DNA from 3 places in the Sinorhizobium sp. NG07B genome. Region 1 is predicted to be linked to each of the others. Evidence: predicted binding sites of a transcription regulator. Region 1 holds the regulator's gene; each other region holds the start of a gene.
The links. Region 1 encodes LexA, which represses DNA repair genes until DNA is damaged. Its sites were predicted from a motif close to TGTTCNNNNTGTGTTCNG; they were not measured.

Region 1 (5,051 bases):
GCCAGATGACGGCGGCCCGATCCGAGAGCGGCGTCGAGAGGCGCCGTGGCAACGGCGGTGGAGAGGAGGGCAGGAAGGAAACGAAAAGACGTCATTGTGGGGGCTCAGAGATGTGCGGCAGCACTGTTCGACGTGTAAGCCGCGATAAGCCGCTTCGCGGATGGCATCGTTGAAAATCCGCATCGCTTCGTGCAGGTTCTCCGCGGCTTCGCGCTGTTCTTCGGTCATTATCGTATGAGCCCCTTCATTCCGCGCGCTGACGTATCGTCCGCGACAACGCCGACGTCAACCCGGCCGGGCCGGTGCTCGAAGCAGAACCAGCGTGGCTCGCCCTTGCCGGCAGCGAAGCCGAAGCCGCCCCATTTCGTGCAGCCTGGATGTTCGCAATAGTGCACGTATAGCGTTGTATCGTGCTTGGCCGCGCCTTGCTCGTCGCTCACGTCGTCACCTCATCCTGGCGCTCTGGGCAGGGCGACCAGCCGCGAGTGAAGCCCAGACCCATCGCAATCTGAGCCAGTGCCAGTTGCTCTCGTAGATGCTTGCAGTCGGCGAGGAGCGTCCGGATTGTCGCTTCCGCGTCTCCGCCATGCCAGGCAAGTGCCGATGCGACCTCATCCATCCACGCATCGAATTCGTCGATGTCGGAAGTTTGCTTCTCAGCAGACATGACGTCTCCTTCTCCGCGCACGCAACGGAGTCTTTTACCCCACGGGTTTTCCGATTGGCGGCCGCAACGCCGATGAATGTTCTTATTATGTTCTGGTTTCAGCGAGAGTCAATGCGGTTTGCGTTTGCTCCCAAAACTACTCCATTTGGGCGGCTAGACGCCCACATCGATGGGCGGCATCCTCGCGTTGGAGGATGTAATGGGAAAAGTCTTCGAGTTTGACCCGAAACAGCGCAGCAAGCGTCCTGTGAAGGGTAACGTGCCCGAACGAGCCTGGCCGAACCATCGCGACAAATGGGCACGCAAACAGCAAGGCGGTTCAGTTACCGGCATTGTTGGCGTTGCGGCGATAGCGCTGTTCGCCGCTTCTGAGTTTATACCGCCCATCGTCGGCTGCGACATTAAAGGCAATATCAGCTACCAGACTGGCGAACGCATCTATCACATCCCGGGCCAGGAGTATTACAGCGAGACGCGTATTAGCCTGTTGAACGGCGAATGGTGGTTCTGCTCTGAGGAGGCCGCGCGCGAAGCTGGATGGAGGAAGGCCCATCGATGAGGCTTTTTCCCTGATCCGCGCGTTAATTGCTCATGGCCAGAGCATCCTCGAATAAGCCGCCAGAAGCGCCGCCGGACCCTCTGCCGGCGCGGGTAGAGCCTTGCGTCGCAACGCTCGTCGATCGGCCTCCATCAGGGCGGGACTGGGCCTTCGAGGTGAAGTGGGACGGCTACCGCCTGGCCGTCCATATCGAGACCGGTCGCGTGCGGATCATCACTCGCGGCGGCTACGATTGGACGAGCCGCTTCCCTTCAATCGCTGCCGAGGCGCGGCTTCTTGGGCTGATGACCGCAATCCTCGACGGCGAGGCGGTCGTGCTCGATGAGCACGGCCGCTCTGACTTCGGCATGCTGCAGCGTGCCCTCGGCAGGAAGCCCAGTCTGCACGATCCCCGCGAAATCCTCTTCTTCGCGTTCGATCTCCTCTATCTCGACGGTCGCGACCTGCGCCGGCTGCCACTCAGCGAACGCCGGCGGCTGCTGGAGCCGATCGTCGCCGGCCGTGCCGGTGTCATTCGGCTGTCGGAGGAAGTCGAGGCGAGTGGGGAAGAGTTCTTCCGGATCGCCTGCGAGCACGGCCTCGAGGGGATTGTCGCCAAGCGCCGTGACAAGCCATATCACTCCGGCCGTCGGCCCGACTGGCAGAAGATCAAGTGCGTGCGCAGCGACAGCTTCGTGATCGTCGGCTTCGAGCCGTCAACCGTCCCCGGCGCGATCGGTCGGCTGCTGCTGGCGGCAAGGAGGAGGGGTGAGCTTGTCTATGTCGGCGGCTGCGGAACCGGATGGACGTACGCGGAGTCAGCCAAGCTGCGCGAGCTGCTCGAGGCAATCCGGACGGATTCGCCGGCGGTGAACCTGAAGAGGAAGGGGGCCGTCTTCGTCGAGCCAGTGCTGGTCGCTGAGGCCGAGTATCGCGCCTGGACACAGGATGGCAAGCTCCGGCATCCGTCGTTCAAAGGCATAAGGGAGAGGGCCGACGATGCGACGGTGTTCGAGCTCACAAACTGACGTAAAAATCGGCCCGATGGCGTTTCTGAAAACTCTGAATTCCTCTGAAAAATCAATGTGCCAAAAACGACGGAAAACGAGGTATTTTCGGCCGCTTTTTCAGAAACGATATTGATTTTATTGAAAGTGGAGGGGATTTGCAGTCCTCTGCGTCACCACTCCGCCACGAGGCCTCTCGTGCTCGTAAAATCGAGCGATGGCGGGCGTTTAAAACGAATCCATGTGGAGCGCAAGAGGGAGACGTTCAAAAAAGACGCCCACAAACAGCTTTGAACAGGCCGGAATACGAGAGCGCTTCTTGCCGGTGGCATGGCGGACGCCGAGACCAATAAACGCCGGCCGCAGTAAGCGAGATCACGGAAGGCAAAGAGAACAGTTCTGTCGTCGCGACCGCGCGAAACGACCGCACACAGGATCGGCACAGGAACCCAAATCGGCCTAGTGATAGCGCCGGATCAGACCGACGAGTTTGCCCTGAATTTTCACGCGGTCGGGTCCGAAGATGCGCGTTTCGTAAGCCGGATTCGCCGCTTCCAGTGCGATCGATGCGCCCTTGCGGCGGAATCGCTTCAAGGTTGCCTCCTCGTCGTCGATCAGGGCGACGACGATGTCGCCCGGGCTGGCGGTGCTGGCGTTGCGGATGATCACCGTGTCGCCATCGAGAATGCCCGCCTCGATCATCGAATCGCCCTTGATTTCGAGGGCGTAGTGCTCGCCGCTGCCGATCATCTCGACCGGCACGGAAATCTCGTGCGTATTGTTCTGAATGGCCGAAATCGGCACGCCGGCGGCGATCCGGCCCATGACCGGCACTGTCATAGACGCGCTCTCGACCGGTGGCGTTGGCGCCGGCTTCGGTGCCGGGGGCTTGCCGAGGCTGCCCTCGATGACGCTCGGCGAGAAGCCGCGCCGCGGCTGGGCTGGGCTCGAATAGGCTTCCGGCAGCTTGATGACCTCGAGCGCTCGGGCCCGATTGGGTAGCCGGCGAATGAAACCGCGTTCTTCCAGCGCAGTGATCAGCCGGTGGATGCCCGATTTCGACGCAAGATCGAGCGCATCTTTCATCTCGTCGAAGGAGGGCGGGACCCCGGATTCCTTCATCCGTTCATGAATGAACAGAAGCAATTCCTGTTGCTTGCGGGTCAGCATGCGCGTCACTCCAGATTCGCGAAACAAATCAAGAACAGAAACTATCCGTTCCATATGTGTTCCGCAAGCACTTAATATTCCGTGAACTCATGCGTCGAGGCGCGTCCGCTATCAGGGCGGCACGGACGGTTTGCGGGTTTCGATGGTGGTGAAGACTTGCGTGCGGCAAGCGTCACACATAGGCGAGCGTTTGCTCACCTTTGACGACGCTGTGCATCGTCTTGACAAGCCGTCCTAGTAGGCGAGGCGCAGCCCGCCGGGGCTAAGAACGTCGAAGTCGGGTTCAGGGTAGGGGCCGTACCACTGGGTGTAGGTCGTGTTGCCCGTAGCGCCTGTCGTGGCGCATCCTGAAAGTGTGAGAAGAGCGATTAAGGCGGCGGCGATCAGAGATTTGAGAGGCATGGTAGTCCCCACTTGCGGGAGTTGCCGATATGCAATGATGCCAGGTGCTAAGTCTCTCTCAAATCAGGCTCTTTGGCAAGCGAGGGGCAAGGCGGGAAGACGGCACATCGGGTGGAAAACACCGCTCCCTCTGACTTCGGGTCGCTCGCTTCTTAACGGAATTCGCGTTCGCAATGGGTCTGCTGCGAATACAGTCTGAAGTGGTGGTCGTCCGAGGGTGACGAGCCACGTCGGATCGGCCCGCTACAGAGATGTCGCTGATGTCTTAGCGATGTTCTGTTACCTATGTCTCCGGGTCGGACAAAGGTCGTTTGGTGGAGTCGAAGGGAGTCGAACCCTCGACCTCCGCAGTGCGATTGCGGCGCTCTCCCAACTGAGCTACGACCCCAGCCGTTCACCTATATAGGCGGATTTGAGCGCCCGCGCCAGTCCCTCCCGGCGTCTCGCGTGGGGAGGATCGGGGCCGTCGTGGATGTCACTCGAGGAGAATTTGCTTGAGCGTCGCGGCGTCCTCGATGAAGGCGGCGGGATCGTCATTGGCGACGAATTCCAGCATTGCAAAGCGTCGCCCGGTCCAGCGCGATGCGGGGAGGGCCGTGAGGACGCTTCGCCAATAGTCGGATGCCGATGCCAGGGGAAAACGGTTGCGATTTCGATCCCAGGCGAAGACGTGGACATGAGATACATGCTGACCGATGCGGGCGACCTCTGCGAGCGCCTCGCCGAGCTCCAGCCCGGGCCGCGGCTGCCAATAGAGATAAACATTGTCGTGGGCGATCGCGTCGATCAGGCGGCTTGCCGAGTCGGTCGTGTCAGTCAGCGATTGCGGGTGATATTCCAGCGAGACGGTCACGCGGTGGCGCGCGGCTTCGGCGCCCATGTCGCGGATCGCCTTTGCGGCATCACGTCTTTCGCCTGCGCTGTAGTCCTTTGAATCGCGCCGGCGGGTGCCTGGCCAGATGCGGATATTCGAGGCACCGAGTGCAATCGCGCTCTCGAGCGCACGCCTGAATTCGATGAGGTCGTCAGTCGGTGGCGCGACATAGGATCCGTAGGATGTCGTCAGTTCGGCCCTTGCGCTGAGGAGCCCGACGATCCGGGCGTTGGACGTGTCGCCCGGAGCAATATGAGCGTCGCCTGCCCATTCGATCGCCGCAAGACCGGCGCTCCGGGCTAAGCCGACGATTTTTTCCGGAGGCAAGCTCCTGAAGGTGACGGTGCAGAGCCCCGGTTCGAAATCGCTCATGCCATGCGCTCCAGGTCGTGC
Region 2 (5,051 bases), on a different contig from region 1:
AAGCTGGTTGCGAACAGATAGAGGCAAGGACGACGATGACCGCGGCGACGGAAGAGCAAGTGCAGGTTGCCGCGCCATCCGGCATAAGGTCCAGTCGTCCCTTCTCCGCCTTCGAGCGCATGGTCGCCTGGCGCTATCTGCGCTCGCGCCGCAAGGAAGCCTTCATTTCCGTCATAGCCGGCTTTTCCTTCATCGGCATCATGCTCGGCGTGGCGACGCTGATCATCGTCATGGCAGTGATGAACGGTTTCCGCACCGAGCTGATATCGCGCATTCTCGGAATGAACGGCCATGTGATCGTCCAGCCGCTCGACGGGCCGCTCACCAACTATGCCGAGCTCGCCACCAAATTCTCGGCCGTTCCAGGGGTGACGATGGCGATCCCCCTGGTCGAGGGGCAGGTGCTCGCGCAGGGCGTTGGCGACGCCTCGACTGGCGCCCTGGTTCGCGGCATCCGGGCGGAAGACCTCGCGAAGCTCAAATCGATCTCGGAGCACATCCAATCCGGCGACCTCGTCGGCTTTGCCTCGGGTGCCGGCGTTGCCATCGGCTCGCGCATGGCCGAACAGTTGGGAATTCGCGTCGGCGGAACGATTACGCTCACCTCGCCGAACGGCGACGTCACGCCCCTCGGCATGAATCCCCGCGTCAAGGCCTATACCGTTTCGGCGATCTTCGAGATGGGCATGTCGGAATATGACGCGACGATCGTCTTCATGCCGCTAGAGGAAGCGCAGCTCTATTTCAATGCCGAGGGCCTCGTCCAGTCGATTGAGCTTTTCGTCGAGCAGCCGGACGCCGTCGACGCCTTGCGCAAGCCGATCGAGGACGCCGCCGGACGGCAGGTCTACCTGACGGACTGGCGGGACCGCAACAGAACCTTCTTCTCGGCGCTCGAGGTCGAGCGCAACGTGATGTTCATGATCCTGACGCTGATCGTGCTCGTCGCCGCGCTCAATATCGTTTCCGGCCTGATCATGCTGGTGAAGGACAAGGGCAGCGACATCGCCATTCTGCGCACGATGGGTGCGACCTCCGGCTCGGTGATGCGCATCTTCTTCATGACGGGGGCGGCGATCGGCGTTACAGGAACGATCGCCGGCGTCATTCTCGGCGTGGTCGTCTGCCTCAACATCGAGTCGATCCGCCAGTTCTTCTCCTGGGTCTCCGGCACGACGCTCTTCGATCCGGAGCTCTACTTCCTCAGCCAGCTGCCGGCCGACATGAATGCCGACGAGACCATCTCCGTCGTCATCATGGCGCTGGCGCTCTCCTTCCTGGCGACGATCTTCCCGGCCTGGCGCGCCTCGCGCCTCGATCCGGTGCAGGCCCTGCGGTACGAATAAGGACAAGAACGTAGATGAATGCGCGCGTGGCACTGCAGCTCTCCGGCGTCGAGCGGCACTATGGCGAGGGGGATACCTACCTGCCGATCCTCAAGGGTGCCGACCTGACGCTGCGGAGCGGCGAGACGATTGCGCTCGTCGCGCCCTCGGGCACCGGGAAGTCGACCCTGCTTCACCTCGCCGGGCTGCTCGAACATCCGGACGAAGGAGACGTGATCGTCAACGGCATCCCATGCAACGGCCTCAGCGACGACCGGCGCACGGCGATCCGCCGCAACGAGATCGGCTTTGTCTATCAGTTTCACCACTTGCTGCCGGAATTCTCAGCGCTCGAGAACATCATGATGCCGCAACTGATCGCCGGCTTGTCCAAGGCGGAGGCGGCCGAGAGGGCGAGGGCACTGCTGGACTACATGCGGATCGGACACCGGGCTGCACACCGGCCGGCCGAACTTTCCGGCGGCGAGCAGCAACGTGTGGCGATCGCCCGGGCGGTCGCCAACGCGCCGCTCATCCTGCTGGCCGACGAGCCGACCGGCAACCTCGACCCCGAGACGGCTGGCTATGTCTTCGAGGCGATGGAAGCCCTTGCGCGTCAGTCAGGCCTAGCGGCGCTGATCGCCACCCACAATCACGAACTTGCTGCTCTTATGGATCGTTGCGTGACGATCGAGGACGGCAAGGTCGTCGAACTTCGATAGGCCGGAAGGAAGCTCACGGCACGATCAGTCCGCCGCGATAATCGAGCTCATAGGCCTCTTCGCCATCGACGAATATGGTCTCGCGTCCGGAAAAGTGGTCGGTCCCGCCGCGGCTGCTGTCGATATAGCAACCATAGGCGTGCTGATATTCCATGCCGCCGAGGAAGTGGCGCTTCTCGTGATACATCGTCTGCAGCGCCGCCTTGATGACGGCGCCGCCCCGTCGCGCATCGATCAGTTCCGGTCGGACGATCCGGCCGAAATAATTCATCGCCCAGCACGGCTTGCCGTCGTGCCAGACCGCTTCCTGACCGGCGAAGTCGCTGCCGCCGAAATAGCTGTCGAGATAACGCCAGGCCCCGCGCTGATGGCCAATATCGTGGGAGCCTGTCCGGCACGCCGGCAGCCTGGCGCCATCACTGACATAGGTTTTAGCCTTAGCTTCGACGATGAAGTCTGTGAGTTCGTCGATGTTGATCATGGGCGTTCCCCTGGTATTGGATTGAGGATGCCTCAAGAGGATGCGCGTGTAAAGAACAAATAGTGAACAAACGTCTCCGCACCGCAGCCTTTTTGGCGGCAGATCGCCCCAAGGCCTTGCGTTTGGATGCCACCCTATTCGTCGATTCGGTCGGCCTGGCGTTTTGCCAGTCGCGTGGAAAGCTGATCGCCTTGGTTGCATTAACCATAGCCGGTGAATAACGGGCGTTTCATGCGTGCTTGCTTGACCATTGAACAAAAATAGAACAAAAAAAGAACAATAGCCGAAAGGAGCCATGTTATGACTGATTTCGTCCGTGATCTCGCTGCCTTCGCCTCGATGACCCTTTTCATCGCCAGCATCTCGGTGATCGCACTCGGCATGTGACCGCTCCACCCTTTCCCACGGTCCTCCGCTCTGCGGCCCTGGCAAAAACATCCCCGACAGGGCCGGAAGACTGGACAGTCGCGGCGGGAAACAGGATATCCTCGCACCGAACAGGAATCGGAGTGCGGCAATGGCAGGCGAGGATAGCATTGGGCAGAGCATGGCGGACGCGAATCCGCAATTCGTTCACCTGCGCGTGCACTCGGCATATTCGCTGCTCGAAGGCGCGCTGCCGCTGAAGAAGATCATCGCCAAGGCGGTGGCCGACGATCAGCCGGCCATCGGCATCGCCGACACGAACAACCTTTTCGCGGCGCTGGAATTTTCCCAGAAGGCGGCGGACGAGGGATTGCAACCGATCATCGGCTGCCAGCTCTCCATCGACATGGAGGACGAGGCGGAGGGGGAGCGGCGCGGTCACGCGCAGCAGCTCGCCAAGCTGCCTTCGATCGTCCTGATTGCCGCGACCGACGCAGGCTATGTCCGTCTCGTCGACCTGGTCAGCCGCGCCTATCTCGAAGGCGAAGGTCATCAGGCGGCGCGGGTGACGCGCTCCTGGCTCGCGGCGGGCGGCACCGATGGTCTGATCGCGCTGACGGGCGCCGGCAGCGGCCCTGTCGATCTGGCGCTGAAGGCCGGTTCGGCCGCTCTTGCCGAGGGGCGCCTCAAGGCGCTGGTCGAGCTGTTCGGCAATCGCCTCTATATCGAACTGCAACGGCACGGCAGCTATGATCGACGTCATGAGAGCCGGCTGGTCGAGCTCGCCTATCGCTACGACATTCCGCTCGTGGCGACGAACGAGGCCTTTTTCCCGTCGCCGGCCGACTATGATGCGCATGACGCGTTGATGGCCGTTGCCCACAATGCCGTCGTCTCTGACGACCGCCGCTTCCGGCTGACGTCGGATCACTATCTCAAGAGCCGCAAGGAGATGGCAGCGCTTTTCGCCGATCTTCCGGAAGCGCTGGAAAACACCGTGGAGATCGCGCGGCGCTGCTCCTTCATGCTGAAGACCCGCGGGCCGATCCTGCCGCGCTTCACCGGTGCCTCGGACGATCCCGTCGAGGCCGAGCGCGCCGAGTCCGCCGAGCTTCGCCGCCAGGCGGAGGAGGGGCTGGAGAAGCGGCTCGCCAAGCTCGGCATGGCGCCGGGCTACAAGGAAGAAGACTATCGCGAGCGCCTGGCCTTCGAACTCGGCGTCATCGAGCGCATGAAGTTTCCGGGTTATTTCCTGATCGTTGCCGACTTCATCAAATGGGCGAAGCAGCACGACATCCCCGTCGGTCCGGGCCGCGGCTCGGGCGCCGGCTCGCTGGTCGCCTATGCGCTGACGATCACCGACGTCGATCCGATGCGCTTCTCGCTCCTCTTCGAGCGCTTCCTCAATCCCGAGCGCGTCTCGATGCCGGACTTCGACATCGACTTCTGCCAGGACCGCCGCGAAGAGGTGATCCGCTACGTGCAGCAGAAATACGGCCGCGAGCAGGTGGCGCAGATCATCACCTTCGGATCGCTGCAGGCGCGTGCGGCGCTGCGCGACGTCGGCCGCGTGCTCGAAATGCCCTACGGCCAGGTCGACAAGATCTGCAAGCTGGTGCCGAACAATCCGGCAAACCCGACGCCGCTGTCGAAGGCGATCGAGGAGGAGCCGCGCCTTAAGGAGGAGGCGGAAAAGGAACCGGTCGTCGGCCGGCTGCTCGATATCGCGCAGAAGATCGAGGGTCTCTACCGCCACGCCTCGACCCATGCGGCGGGCATCGTCATCGGCGACCGTCCGCTGTCGCAACTGGTGCCGATGTACCGCGATCCGCGCTCCGACATGCCGGTCACCCAGTTCAACATGAAATGGGTCGAGCAGGCAGGCCTCGTCAAATTCGACTTCCTCGGACTGAAGACCCTAACCGTGCTGAAGACGGCGGTCGACTTCGTCGCCAAGCGCGGCATTCAGGTCGATCTGGCGAGCATTCCGCTCGACGATCCCAAGACCTACGAGATTCTGTCCCGCGGCGAGACGGTCGGGGTGTTCCAGGTGGAAAGTGCCGGCATGCGCAAAGCGCTGATCGGCATGCGGCCGGACTGCATCGAGGACATCATCGCGCTGGTGGCGCTCTACCGTCCCGGTCCGATGGAAAACAT
Region 3 (5,051 bases), on a different contig from region 1:
CTTCTTCGCTCTCATCGCCTATCTGAAGGTGCCGGGCAAGATCGCCGAAGCGCTCGACGCGCGTGCCGACAAGATCGGCAACGAACTTGCGGAAGCCAAGCGCCTGCGCGAGGAAGCCCAGGCCCTGGTTGCCGAATACCAGCGCAAGCGCAAGGATGCCGAGGCGGAAGCCGCCAACATCGTCGCTGCCGCCCAGCGCGAGGCGGAGATGCTGGCGGCGGAAGCCAGGCAGAAGACCGAGGACTACGTCACCCGCCGTACGGCCCTTTCCGAACAGAAGATCAAGCAGGCCGAAAGCGACGCAATCAACGCGGTTCGCGCGGCAGCCGTCGATCTCGCGATCAGCGCAGCCGAGAAAGTGCTTGCGACCAAGACCGACGCGAGCGCACAGGACGCCCTTTTCCAGAAGGCGCTCGGCGAGGTCAAGGGACGCCTGAACTAAGCTCCGAATTTACACTTCGCGCATTAAGAGCCCTGCTTCGGCGGGGCTTTTTCTTTGGCACGGGCACTAGGGAAGGGGTTCTTCGTCAGGAACTGACTTCGAGCGGTTCGGCGCTCATTGCCATGGGTTGCTCTTGCTCCTGCCGAAACGGGCGGAAGCTCATCCGATGCAGCGAACACGGTCCATGGCTGTCAATGGCGTTCCGGTGCCGGACCGTGGCATAGCCTGCGTGTATGGCAAAGCCGTAGGCGGGAAAGGTCGCGTCGGCGCGGGCCATCATGCGATCGCGGGTGACCTTCGCGACGATGGAGGCGGCAGCGATCGACACGGAGCGGGAATCGCCCTTGATGATCGCCTTCGCGTGGCAGGCGAGGCCCTGCGGAACGTCGCGGCCGTCGATGAGTGCGAAGCGCGCCGCCACGGACAGGCCGTCGATCGCGCGGCGCATGGCGTCGAGGCTTGCCTTGAGGATGTCGGTTGCGTCGATATGTGCCGCCGAGGACGAGGCGATCGACACGGTCGCCGTCGCCATGATCTCGTTGAACAAGGCCTCGCGCTGCTCGGCCGTCAGCAGTTTGCTGTCGTTGAGACCGGCCGGCACGGCCTCGGAATCGAGGATGACGGCTGCTGCCACCACCGGACCGGCAAGCGGGCCGCGGCCGGCTTCGTCGGCGCCGGCGACCGGCCAAAAACCATCCCGCTTGGCGGCGATTTCGAAGCTGAAGTCCGGAAGCACCGGCTCAAGTTGAAAAAGCGGGGAATCGGGCGACTTGCGACGTGACATGCGGGGGACCCTCGCATATTCGCCCGATTCCCTTCAAGCCCCCCGGTACGTGTGCGGCGGTAAACCGGGAGGAAAGCCAGCGCCATCCTGAGGCAAGGGTGGCGCCGGAACTGAATATGAGATGAGAGGGTCTTTTCGCTCCCCCACATATTCGCGGCTCGTCTCGCACCCTCCTAAAGCGCGTCGCGTTCAAACGCATTCACGCGGCGCGCTTTAGGTCTTTGTTTTTGTGCATGTCGTCATCCCAAAACCGCTGCACACTTTCGGGCGACATGCATTAAAGCAGCGACAGCTGCACTCCCATTCCCAGCGGCGGCACGAAGAGATCGTGCCGCAATTGGCGACGGGTGAGGTTGAGCTCCAGGCGCTTGGCGGCAAGTTCGAAGCGGCGGCCGATCTGCCAGGCATAGGGACCGGCGCCCTTCATCCGCTTGCCGAACTCGGCGTCATAATCCTTGCCGCCGCGCATCGAGCGGACGAGCGACATCACGTGTCTGTAGCGGTCCGGATAGTTTCTGAGCAGCCAGTCACGGAAGAGCGGGCTAACTTCCAGCGGCAGACGTAGGAGAACGTAGCTTGCTTCCGTAGCGCCCGCCGTTTTCGCGGCATCGAGCACCCGCTCTATCTCATGATCGTTGAGAGCGGGAATGATTGGTGCCACCATCACGCCGGCGGGAATGCCTACTTCAGAGATCGCGCGAATGGCTTCGAGCCGCTTTGGCGGTGTCGATGCCCGCGGCTCCATGGCACGCGCCAGCTTGCGGTCGAGGGTGGTCACGGAAATGCCGACGCGCGCCAGACCTTTTTCCGCCATCGGTGCGAGGAGATCGATGTCGCGCGTCACCAGCGCCGACTTGGTAACGATCATCACCGGGTGATTGGCGGCCTTCAGCACCTCGAGGATCTGGCGCATGATGCGCCACTCTTTCTCGATCGGCTGATAGGGATCCGTGTTGGTGCCGATCGCGATCGGCCGCACCTTATAATCCGGCCTCGCCAATTCCCGTTCCAGCAAGCGGGGCGCGTCCGGCTTGGCGAAGAGCTTCGATTCGAAATCAAGCCCTGACGAGAGCCCCATATAGGCATGCGTCGGCCGCGCGAAACAGTAGATGCAGCCGTGCTCGCAGCCTCTGTAAGGATTGATGGAACGATCGAAGGAGATGTCCGGCGACTCGTTGCGGGTGATGACGTTGCGGGGTTTTTCGACCTGAACTTCCGTCCTGAACGGCGGCAATTCCTCAAGCGTCTGCCAGCCGTCGTCGAACACTTCGCGCGTCCGCGGTTCGAAACGTCCGCTCATGTTGAGGGCGGCACCGCGTCCCCGCCGACGATCGACGTCTATTCTGGCACCCGTACCGGTGACGATCGCTTCAGCCAGCTCTGCGCTATTGCCGGGCGCAAAGGCACCCTGCCTGAGTTGAGGCAGCTCGGTCATGGAAATCTCCTCGGAACCGATTTGCGACTTCGTTCCGCTCTGATTATTTTCCTAGCGCATCGAAACGAACAAAGCAAGAACAAATATCGCTGTAGGTCGGGAATGCCCGAGGGAAGCAGCTAACCTCCCTTAAGAATTATGGTATTTGATGCAGCTATGCGCTAGGAGACGGTATGCTGACGATCATAATGGAGACACGCGACAACGAGGCGGAACTCGCGCAGACCTTGTCCGTGCTCGTCGCCGGGGCCGTCGAGGGGCTCGTCAGCGACGTGATCATTTTGGATCACGGCTCGAGAGATGGCTCGGTACACGTCGCCGATGCGGCCGGCTGCCGCTTCTGCGCCGAATGGGACCTCGCCGATGTGGTCCGTTCCGCGCGCGGTGATTGGCTGATGCTGCTCGAGCCGGGGGCCCGTCCGATAGGGCGCTGGGTGGACGAACTCATCGAATATCTGGCGCTCAACAAGGATCCGGCCCGGTTTTCACCATCGCGCATGCACAGGCGTCCGTTCTTCAAGCGCTTGTCGCAACGGGCCGCGCCGCTGGAAACCGGGTTTCTGCTGCGCAAGCAGGATGCCGTGGCTGTCGCGCGAGCCGATATGCAGCTCAGCGACATCGCCAATGCCCGGGCAGTCCGCAAGCTGGCGACCGAAATCGTTCCGGCCTGGGTTGCTCTCGGCAATCGATCTTTGGCTGCGCCTATTTGAAACAGTCCAAGTGCTGCAGCCACACAAGAGGGAAGTGCCTTGCGGCACCCCCTGAAACGATTCTCAAATGACCTTGCCTAGGAAAGGGCTTGCCATGCTGCTCCATCTCCTTGTGGTGGGGCATCATGTCGTATGACTCTCTAGCTCTTTCCACGGGGAAAACGGAAAGAGGCGTCTTCGCTTCGCCTTGTACGAATGCTCGCTAGGTGCATTGTTCCGGTGAGCTGACGAGTAGCAATCTAGCGAGTTCAACCATGCGTGGCTGTTCCAAACGGAACAGGGTCAGCCGCGTTTCAGGTGTTCGTCCAGCCGGGGCATGATCTCAACGAAGTTGCAGGGCATGTGCCGGTAGTCGAGCTGCTGTTTCAGGATTCCGTCCCAGGCGTCCTTGCAGGCGCCGGGCGAGCCGGGCAACACGAAGATAAAAGTGGCATTGGCAACGCCGGCCCTTGCCCGCGATTGAATTGTCGACGTGCCGATCTTGTCGTAGGAGATCCGGTGAAACACTTCCGAGAACCCATCCATACGTTTCTCGAATAGCGGCTCCAGCGCTTCGGGCGTCACGTCTCGGCCGGTGAAGCCGGTCCCGCCGGTGGTGATGACGACGTCGATCGCCGCATCCAGCGTCCAGGCCTTTACCTGATCGTAGATCTTCTGGCGGTCGTCGGGCACGATTGCGCGCGCTTCGAGCCGATGTCCGGCGTCGCGGATGCGTGCCTCGAGCGTGTCGCCCGATTTATCATCGGCGCGCGTGCGGGTATCGGAAACCGTGAGGACGGCGATCCCGACCGAAATGAAGGGACGTGTTTCGTCGATGCCGGGCATTGCCTATCCTCTCTTCCCCGCCGTTCGGGTGGCGTGAACGTACCACTCGGGATGATCGGCGGAAATGCGCTGCGCCGCCGCAGCCGCCCTTTCGTCGCTGTCGAACAGGCCGAAGCAGGTGGCGCCCGAACCGGACATCCGCACGAGTTTGGCTTCCATGGTTTGCAACGCAGCCGACACCGCCGCTATCGTCGGCTTCAGGGTTTGCGCCGGTCGCTCCAGATCGTTGCGCATACCGGCAAGCGCCGTCAGCCAGTCCGCCGCCGTGCGGGCGCCTTGCGGAAGGGTGAGGGGAGGGTTGCGCTTCTCGGCGAGCATCCGGAAGATGACCGGGGTCGAGACGGCAACGAGCGGATTGACGAGGACGATCGCAAAGGACGGCAGATCGGCAAGCGGGGCAAGCTCTTCGCCGATCCCCCGCGCAAGCAGCGGCCCGCCGTCGAGACACATGGGCACATCGGCACCAAGTTCGAGCGCGAGCTCCGCGAGCCTTTCCGGGGCGATCTCTGCTCTCCATAGGGAAAGCAGCCCCCGTAGCGTCGCAGCCGCGTCCGCCGAGCCTCCGCCGATGCCCGACGCTATCGGCAGGTTCTTCTCCAGGTGCAGATGCACGGGCCCCGCAGCATCGCCGCGTCCGGTCAGCTCCCGCCGCAAGAGGTCGCGGGCCCGCAGCACTAGATTGCCCGTACTGCCTTCCGCCGAAACCGGCAGATCGCGCGCGAAGGGACCAGACAGAGTGAAGCGGTCGGCATCCGCCGGCGAGAATGCCACCCGGTCGCCGCACTCCGCAAAAGTGACGACGCTTTCCAGACTATGATGTCCGTCGGCGCGCTGACCGACGACATGCAGTGCGAG

Region 2: dnaE (DNA polymerase III subunit alpha) is a predicted target of LexA. The motif match lies at 2,790-2,807, and genes of this name have one in related genera.
Region 3: CO664_RS15250 (PA0069 family radical SAM protein) is a predicted target of LexA. The motif match lies at 2,726-2,743, and genes of this name have one in related genera.

Annotation. Positions count from the first base shown of each region.
Region 1 is NZ_NWTD01000001.1:1,676,588-1,681,638, reverse strand. Features, by position in the region: gene CO664_RS08055 (hypothetical protein) at 228-440, opposite strand; gene CO664_RS08050 (hypothetical protein) at 437-667, opposite strand; gene CO664_RS08045 (hypothetical protein) at 867-1,226, shown strand; gene ligD (non-homologous end-joining DNA ligase) at 1,259-2,233, shown strand; gene lexA (transcriptional repressor LexA) at 2,672-3,382, opposite strand; gene CO664_RS30630 (hypothetical protein) at 3,617-3,784, opposite strand; tRNA gene CO664_RS08025 (tRNA-Ala) at 4,097-4,172, opposite strand; gene CO664_RS08020 (sugar phosphate isomerase/epimerase) at 4,260-5,030, opposite strand; gene CO664_RS08015 (hydroxyacid dehydrogenase) at 5,027-5,051, opposite strand, start outside.
Region 2 is NZ_NWTD01000004.1:593,170-598,220, forward strand. Features, by position in the region: gene proS (proline--tRNA ligase) at 1-21, shown strand, start outside; gene CO664_RS17545 (lipoprotein-releasing ABC transporter permease subunit) at 36-1,346, shown strand; gene CO664_RS17550 (ABC transporter ATP-binding protein) at 1,361-2,047, shown strand; gene CO664_RS17555 (DUF5680 domain-containing protein) at 2,061-2,528, opposite strand; gene CO664_RS30725 (hypothetical protein) at 2,591-2,749, shown strand; gene dnaE (DNA polymerase III subunit alpha) at 3,046-5,051, shown strand, end outside.
Region 3 is NZ_NWTD01000004.1:122,296-127,346, forward strand. Features, by position in the region: gene CO664_RS15240 (F0F1 ATP synthase subunit B) at 1-442, shown strand, start outside; gene CO664_RS15245 (ribonuclease HII) at 528-1,226, opposite strand; gene CO664_RS15250 (PA0069 family radical SAM protein) at 1,504-2,661, opposite strand; gene CO664_RS15255 (glycosyl transferase) at 2,835-3,371, shown strand; gene moaB (molybdenum cofactor biosynthesis protein B) at 3,654-4,196, opposite strand; gene CO664_RS15265 (4-(cytidine 5'-diphospho)-2-C-methyl-D-erythritol kinase) at 4,200-5,051, opposite strand, start outside.